One region of the Nakamurella panacisegetis genome, then DNA from elsewhere that is predicted to be linked to it. Evidence: riboswitches for the same ligand, from Rfam matches in the RefSeq annotation. Region 1 holds a riboswitch; the other holds the start of a gene.
The links. Region 1 has a riboswitch for cobalamin ahead of BLS97_RS07240 (CbtB domain-containing protein). Riboswitches for the same ligand answer to the same signal wherever they lie in the genome.
Positions count from the first base shown of each region.

Region 1 (4,208 bases):
ACGAAGAGCGGCCGGGCAGCCGTAACCGAGGTAGTCCGCGCCCAGGGCCAGGGCGATGCAGTCGGCGCCGTGTTCCACCCCGCTGTAGCTGGTGCGGTCACCCGGATCGCCGAGCCGGGCATTGAACGCCTCGATCGCATCGCCCCACGGATCGGCCCCCGGAAACGCCCGGTACTGCAACACATGTGACCACTCGTGGAGCATGACCGCCCGCAGGTAGCGGACGGAGTTCCCGGAGGCGATGTCGATCCTCGCCTGCCACGGACGGGCCTGACCGGACACGCCGACGGGAAGGGTCGTCCAGACCCAGTGGACCGAGTTCTTCGGGTCGATCTTCTTGGCGATGGCCAACATCTGTGCCTTGGTGGCGGCCGCATAGGCCTGGAACTCGAAGCAGCCCAACGAGCTCGTCCGCGAGGTGTCGCGGTACTTCGCAGCGTCGACGCAGACCAGGTGACGCCCGACCGGGATCGTCATGGAGATCGAGAAGTTGTGGCCTCTGATCGATGCCGGCTGCCAACTCCGGACCCGATGACCGTCGATGCTGACGCCGACCGTCGAGACCTTCGACCGGACCGTCGGGTCGAGCGCCCAGCCCGTCATCACGGCGAGATTGCTGAAGTCGTTGACCTCGACGGACTTCAGCACTCCCTGGGGGCCGGGGGCCTCGGCCGAGGCGTTCGCGCCGGGGGACAGCAGGACGATCGAGGCCACGAGCAGGAGCAGGGCGAGGAACTTGCGCACGGAGAGTCCTGACGATGTGGCACCGAAGCGCCCGAGGTTGGCGAGGGCGTATGCCCTACGTCAGCAACCTAACGCTCCGCAGTCACGGCCAACGCGAAAGTGTGATCGAGACCCCCGTATGGGGGCAATTGTTCACTCTTTGAAACCGAAACGACTCGATCGTGCGCACAGGTGTGATGGGAAACCGTCTCGTGGGGGGCGCACGAACGTCACCGAATCGCGGACCTGGAAGCCAAGAACGCGCTCCAGATCCGCGATTCGACGGTCGAACCTCAGACGACAGTGGCGTCGGACGCCGGCCGGACGGCTGCGGGCGCCAACAGACGGCGGGCCAACGGTGCGAACAGCAGACCGATGGCGGCCCACAGGATCAGTTGCGCCGCCACCGAGTAGAACCGGAACTGGTACAGATCGTCGGCCGGGAACCCCGGGAACACGATGGTGCCCTTGCCGTCGGTGAGCGGCAACGGCGTCTCCGTCGCGTGCGCACCGTAGTTCCGCACGTTCGTGGCCAGCATGCCGACCTGCGGCAGGACGGCCATCAGGATCCCGATCAGCACGACGAAGGCCGCCCCGGCGACCAAGGTCGCGTTCCAGGTGCCCATCCGGGCCTGCAGCCGCCGGCCCACCACCACGGCCAGCGCCAGGAAGGCGATGGAGGCCACGATCATCAGCAGGTAGAGCCCGCTGCGCTCCTTGATCGTGTCCTCGTGCCCGATGGCCGGTGGGTTCGCCGGGTACTTGACGAACGGCACCAGGTAGAACGCCAGGAAGCCGCCGAGGGCCACCAGCAGGGCCAGGGGTCCGGGTTGGGTCCGACCGGTCCGACCGAGGCAGATGGTGTACACCACGGCGAACAGGGTGCCCATGGCCGCGCCGAAGCCGATCAGGCCAACGCCGATTCCGAGATTGGCCTGCACGGTGCGACTGAAGACGTCATGTTCGGCCGGGTACGTGGCGAGCCCGGCCGCCTTGTCCAGGGCGTTCTGGGCGGCCTCACGGGCTGATTCGTAGTCGACCGCCCGGCCGATCACCGGTTCGGCGAAGATGCGGGCGAAGACGAACGCCAGCAAGCCCGCTACGGCGCCGACCAGGACGCCCCGCAGAATGAGTTTGGGTGCGATGTTCAACTTTTACCTCTGTCCCTGAGGCCGCACCGGGACGCCCGTGGACGGGGTCTCACCCGGGCGGTACGCGAACTGATCGCGGCGCCGGGGTGTTCCGGGCCGCGATCAGTGAGTGATCGAGATCGAGACGATCAGTGGCAGGGGAAACCGAGGAAGTGCCGGGCGTCGTGCACGAATTCGTGGATGCCGGTGCTGCTGCCGAAGACCGAGGTGGCGCCCTGGTCGATGCCGATGAAGTAGTAGACCCCGAGGGCCAGCACCGCGGCCGTCACGAGCCAGGCGACGGCCTTGGACAGCGGGATGACGACCGGTGTCGCCGCCGTGTTGGGTACGGCTGTGGTCATGAGGAGCTCCTTCCGGGATTCTGCGTCCCGTGATCGATGGGGCACGTGGAGTCGTCAAAGACCTGACTTGCGGGTTGGAACCCACTCACAGTGGCGCGACCGTGCCGGACTCACACCGGCTTCCTTGCGACAACACGAAGCCTGACCGTAGCCCGCGCACGGCAGGGGAGCAAGGCGTGAAGGTCGCGGTCCTGGTCGGACCGCGGACCCCTGGCTGTCATCACCCCGTCAGGTGACGGCCCTCGCACCACACACGACGATGACGCCGCGGACCTGACACTCGTGATCATGACGCGATTCCGGTGGCTGGGCTGGGTACTCGTCACGCCCGGTCTGGCCGGCGCGGTCGCACTCCTGGATCCGCGATGGTTCGGCCTGTCGACGACCCCGATCTTCCTGCACCTGATCGCGTTCCGCGCGCTGCTCGGAGCGGTCCTGCTGGGCGCCGCCCTGATCGCTGCCCTCACCTTGCTGCTGCCGCCCCGCCGGCCCGCATCCCGACCGTGGATCCGTCGGGTGACCACGGCGGTGCTGGCCGTGACCGGGCTGTCCCAGTTCGGGGTGGTGGTCTCCCGGGGCTGGGCCGGCGGTGATGATCCGGGCACCGCCGCGCTGGTCGTGATCGAGTTCAACACCTACGACGTCCACACCACGGCGGCTCAGATCGCGGGGCTCGTGCGGGGCCAGGGGGCGACGGTGGTTGCCCTGCCGGAGACGATGAGGGCCACCGCGCAGGCGACCGCTGACCTGCTGGCCGCGGGTGGGCGTCACTTCCAGGTGTTCTCGACCACCGCCGACAGCCCGTGGCCGATCGCCGACACCAGCCTGCTGATCTCCGACGAACTCGGCCGGTACCGCCAGCTCCCGGCCACCGGCGAGTTGGTCGGCATCGTGCGGGCCGTCCCGATCGACGGAGCGGGGCCGACCCTGGTGGCCGTCCACCCGCCCGCGCCGGGCCGGGTGATCGGGTTCGATCAGTGGGCCGTGCACGCCCGCAACGCGGCCAACCAGTGCATCGCGTCGGTCGGTGCCGTCGTGGCCGGCGACTTCAACGCCACCGTCGACCACGCCCCACTGACCGATCTCGGGCGGTGCGCCGACGCCGCGTCCAGCGTCGGTCGCGGCGCCGAGGGCACGTGGCCGTCGGACTACCCGGCCGGGTTCACCGCGCCGATCGACCACGTCCTGTTCGACACCGGCCGCTACCGGTCGTTGCGCACTCGGACCGAACGGGTCGGGGGGAGCGACCACCGAGCGCTGATCGCATGGCTGGGAGCATCGTGACCTGGGATTCGCCGCCGATTCTCGGTCACACTGACCGGAAACACGTCACCGGTGGTGTTGGATAGAGCTATGACCAGCCCAGATCCGGACGAACCGCACGCGATCGCGGACACTCAGATGTTCCGCCGCTTCGTCAACGAGGAGCCGCGCGCGCAGGCCGAACCCGAGCAGTTCTGGATGTGGCGGTGGCCCGGCCTGCTCGTGCCGGTCATCGCGACGATCGTCGTGGTCGCCGTGGTGATCATCGTGCTCACCAACTGACTCCGGCCCGCCACCCTGGGGTCTAGTGCGTGCGGTGGTCCTGGATGGTGATCCGGGGTCCGAAGCGTGGCTTGAACGCCTGGCCGCTGATCTCCAGGAGTCTCACCGCTCGGTGCCGATGGGGCCGGAGCGGCTCCAGGTAGCTGACCATCTCGTCGTCGTCCATCGGGCGCCCGACAAGCGTCCAGCCGACCACTCCGGCCAGGTGGTAGTCGCCGACGGACAGAGCGTCGGCGTTGCCCAGGGCGCGTTGTGCCACCTCCGCGGCGGTCCAGATGCCGATCCCGGGGACGGCCCGCAGCCGGCGCTCCGCATCGACGGGCCCGAGAGCGACGCAGCCCTCCAGCTGGCGGGCGATCTTGGCCGCCGTGACCACGGTGCGGGACCGGGCCGGATCCACACCGGCCCGATGGAACTCCCAGGACGGCACCATCCGCCAGACGTCCGC
Region 1 is NZ_LT629710.1:1,637,449-1,641,656, reverse strand. Features, by position in the region: gene BLS97_RS07250 (hypothetical protein) at 1-744, opposite strand, end outside; gene BLS97_RS07245 (CbtA family protein) at 1,017-1,868, opposite strand; gene BLS97_RS07240 (CbtB domain-containing protein) at 2,003-2,215, opposite strand; adenosylcobalamin (AdoCbl) riboswitch at 2,219-2,365, opposite strand; gene BLS97_RS07235 (endonuclease/exonuclease/phosphatase family protein) at 2,504-3,499, shown strand; gene BLS97_RS07230 (hypothetical protein) at 3,569-3,760, shown strand; gene BLS97_RS07225 (DNA-3-methyladenine glycosylase family protein) at 3,783-4,208, opposite strand, start outside.

Region 2 (4,208 bases), 1.3 Mb from region 1:
CCGGTGCGGTGCCGAAGGACGGACCGTCCGCGGGCGTGACCATGGTGACCGCGCTGACCTCGCTGGCGCTGGGCCGCAATGTGCGGGCCGACGTGGCGATGACCGGTGAGGTCACGCTGAACGGCCGGGTGCTGCCGATCGGCGGGGTCAAGCAGAAGTTGCTGGCGGCCCAGCGGGCGGGGGTCAAGACGGTCTTCATCCCGAAGCGGAACGAGCCCGACCTGGACGACGTGCCGTCGGAGGTCCTCGCCGCACTGACCGTGATCCCGGTGAGCGACGTGGCCGAGATCCTGGCCGTCGCGCTCGAGCCGGTCGCCGCGGCCGCGGCGCCCGTGGCCGCCTGATCCACCCCCTGAGTCCGGCCCGGAGGTCGCTGTCGCGGCCACCGGGCCGGACGTCTGTCCGTTGGACGGCGCTCCCGCCCGGCTGTCGGTGGGCCGGGGCAGACTGCCCCGCATGGACACCTTCACGATCGTCCCGACCGCCGCGTTCTCGCTCCGGGAGTCGGTGGAATTCGGATTCGGCCAGCGGCATTCGCAGCCGTTCGACGGCGTGATGCGGCTGGCGTTCGTCCAGGACGACCTGCGTCATCAGGTCGGGGTCGTGCTCCGGCAGGACGAGGCCGGCGTGCACGGCGAGATCCACGGCGGGGACGGGAACGTGGCCTCGATCAAGGCCCAGGTCGCCCGCGTGCTGTCGCTGGATCGCGACGCGACCGGTTTCGCCGAGGTCGGACGACGCGATCCGGTGATCGGGGCTCTGCAGGCCGCGGCGCCCGGCCTGCTGCCGCCACTGTTCTATTCGCCCTACGAGGCTGCGGTGTGGTCCGTGCTGTCCGCCCGCCGCCCGGCCAAGCAGATGGCCGAGGTCCGGCGCCGGTTCTCCGAGGCCAACGGGAGGGTGTTCGCCCTTGCCGGGCAGCACCTGGCGGCGTTGGCTACGCCGGAGCAGATGCTGGCCGTCACCGAGTTCCCCGGGCTTCCGGCGGACAAGCTGGACCGGATGCAGGGCGTCGCCCGCGCCGCCCTGGACGGCCTGCTCGACGTCGAGCGCCTGCTGGCGTCCGGCCCGGAGGTGGCGACGGCGCAGCTGCAGCGCATCAAGGGCATCGGCCCGTTCTACGCCTCGCTGATCACCATCCGGGCCACCGGCTTCACCGACGTCCTCCCGGCCGACGAGCCGCTCGCCCGGGATCTGGTGACGCGCCTCTATCACCTCGACAAGCCTTGCGAGCCGGCTGATTTCGAGCGGATCGCCGAGCCATGGCGGCCGTACCGGACATGGGCCACGGTGCTGATCCGGGCGGCCGGGCACCGGATCCTCTGACGGGCAGCCGGATGGAACGCGGTGTCGATCGACGGCGGCCGGCGACCCGGCTTGACGCGCCCGGTCCGGGGCAAGGACAGTGGCAGGACCAGCACCACGCCACAGGCGTCAGGAACCCGGCGAGCATCCGGGGCGGCCTGAGCCACTGTGACCGGGGAGTACTGCGCCACCGAGATCGGCCGGTTCGCCGGCTGGTGTCAGGCCACGGCAGCGCCATCGCCGGAAGGCCGGCGACGTGCGTCGATCCGGGAGCCAGGACATTGACCCTGCGGCGACCCGTCGATCATCGGTCCCAGGCCCGGTGAGAAGGAGCCCCGTGAATCTCGCCTCGCCGTTGTCCCGCATCGCCCTGCTGTCCACCTCCGACACGGACCTGTTGTCCGGGCGGGCCAGCCGCGCCGACTTCACCCTGGCCAACCCGTCGCGGCTGGACGTGACCACCGACCTCGAACCGCTGATCGCCGACGCCGCCGTGATCATCGTGCGGATCCTGGGCACGGCCCGGTCGTGGCAGGCCGGGCTGGATGCCGTGGCCGCCCGCGGGGTCCCGCTGATCGTGCTGGGCGGCGAGCAGACTCCGGACGCCGAGCTGATGCGCCTCTCGTCCGTCCCGATCGGGATCGCCGCACAGGCCCACCGGTACCTGGCCGAGGGTGGTCCGGCCAACCTGGCCCAGCTGCACGCGTTCGTCAGCGACACCGTGCTGCTCACCGGCGAAGGCTTCGAGGCCCCGACGGTGCTGCCGGCCTGGGGTGCCCTTCCCCGTCCGGAGCTCCCCGAGATCGCCGTCCGCCCCAAGGTCGGCGTGCTGTTCTACCGGGCCCACCAGGCGTCGGGCAACACCGGTTTCGTGCACACCCTGGCCGACGCCATCGACGAGTCCGGCGGTCGCGGCGCCCCGATCTTCTGCTCCAGCCTGCGCAACGCCGGCCCTGACCTGCTGGCCGAGCTCGGCAGCTGCGACGCGCTGATCGTCACCGTGCTGGCCGCCGGCGGCACCAAGCCGGCCGCCGCGACCGCGGGCGGCGAGGACGAGAACTGGGACGTGGCCGCCCTCGCGGCGTTGGACATCCCGATTCTCCAGGGACTCTGCCTGACCTGGAGCCGGTCAGCCTGGCAGGAATCGGACGAGGGACTCTCGCCGCTCGACGTGGCCACCCAGGTCGCGGTGCCCGAGTTCGACGGCCGCATCATCACGGTGCCGTTCTCGTTCAAGGAAACCGACGCCGACGGCCTCCCCCACTACGTGGCCGACCCCGAGCGGTGTGCCCGGGTGGCCGGCGTCGCGCTGGCCCACGCCCGCCTGCGGCACACCCCGCCGGCCGACCGGAAGATCGCGTTGCTGCTGTCGGCCTACCCGACCAAGCACTCCCGGATCGGCAACGCGGTCGGCCTCGACACCCCGGTGTCGGCCATCCGGTTGCTGCGTGCCATGCGCGACGCCGGGTACGACGTGGGGCCGGCCGACGGTCCGGACGCTCTGCCCGGCCTGGCCCCACTGGACCCGATCGACGGCGAGGACCCGGACACGACGGCCGGTAACGCGCTGATCCATGCGCTCATCGCCGCCGGCGGCCAGGACGAGGAGTGGCTGACCGGCGCGCAGCTCTCCGGCCAGACGGTTCGGATCGCCGCGGCCGACTACCGCCGCTGGGTCGCCGATCTGCCGGCCGAACTGACCGAGCCGATGACGCAGACCTGGGGGGAGGCGCCGGGAAACCTGTTCGTCGACCGATCGGCCGACCCGGACGGGGAGATCGTGCTGGCCACCCTGCAGGCCGGGAACGTGGTGGTGCTGATCCAGCCGCCGCGTGGTTTCGGCGAGAATCCGGTGGCCATCTATCACGACCCCGACATGCCGCCCTCGCACCACTACCTGGCCGCCTATCGGTGGCTGGAACGGGGTTTCGGCGCGCACGCGGTCGTCCACCTGGGCAAGCACGGGAACCTGGAGTGGCTCCCGGGCAAGAACGTCGGGATGTCGGCCGGCTGCGGCACGGACGCCGCGATCGGCAACATGCCGCTGATCTACCCGTTCCTGATCAACGACCCGGGCGAGGGCACCCAGGCCAAGCGTCGGGCACACGCCACCATCGTCGACCATCTGGTCCCGCCGATGGCCCGGGCCGAGTCGTACGGCGACATCGCCCGCCTGGAACAGCTTCTGGACGAACACGCGAACATCGCGGCCATGGACCCGGCCAAGTTGCCGGCAGTCCGCGCGCAGATCTGGACGCTGATCCAGGCGGCCAAGATGGACCACGATCTCGGTCTGGGCGGGGCCGCCGGCCGACCCGACGACACGGAGTTCGACGACTTCATCCTGCACGTCGACGGTTGGCTGTGCGAGGTCAAGGACATGCAGATCCGCGACGGGCTGCACGTGCTCGGGCAGGCGCCGGTGGGCGAGGCCAGGGTCAATCTGGTGCTGGCCATGCTGCGGGCGTCTCAGGTCTGGGGGGGCGTCACCAACGCTCTGCCCGGGCTCCGGTCGGCCCTCGGGCTCAAGGACGGCGCCGAACTCGCCGCCGTTGATGCCGTTGAGGCGCAAGCCCGTTCGCTCGTCCTGGCGGCCGAGGAGGCGGGGTGGGTCCGTTCCGCGATGGGATCCGTCGTCGCGTCGGTGATGCCGGACAGCGATCCGTCGGTGCTGGCCGTCATGGAGTTCGCCGCCTCGGAGGTGGTGCCGCGGCTGGCCGGAACGTCGGCCGAGCTGACCTCGATCCTGCATGCCCTGGATGGCGGTTTCGTCCCGGCCGGCCCGTCCGGCTCGCCGCTGCGCGGGCTCATCAACGTGCTCCCGACCGGCCGGAACTTCTACTCGGTCGATCCCAAGGCCATTCCCTCGCGACTGGCCTACGACACGGGCGCGGCCATGGCCG
Region 2 is NZ_LT629710.1:347,562-351,769, forward strand. Features, by position in the region: gene lon (endopeptidase La) at 1-344, shown strand, start outside; gene BLS97_RS01575 (DNA-3-methyladenine glycosylase family protein) at 457-1,326, shown strand; cobalamin riboswitch at 1,436-1,589, shown strand; gene cobN (cobaltochelatase subunit CobN) at 1,661-4,208, shown strand, end outside.
Region 2: another riboswitch for cobalamin. It lies ahead of cobN (cobaltochelatase subunit CobN); the one in region 1 lies ahead of BLS97_RS07240 (CbtB domain-containing protein).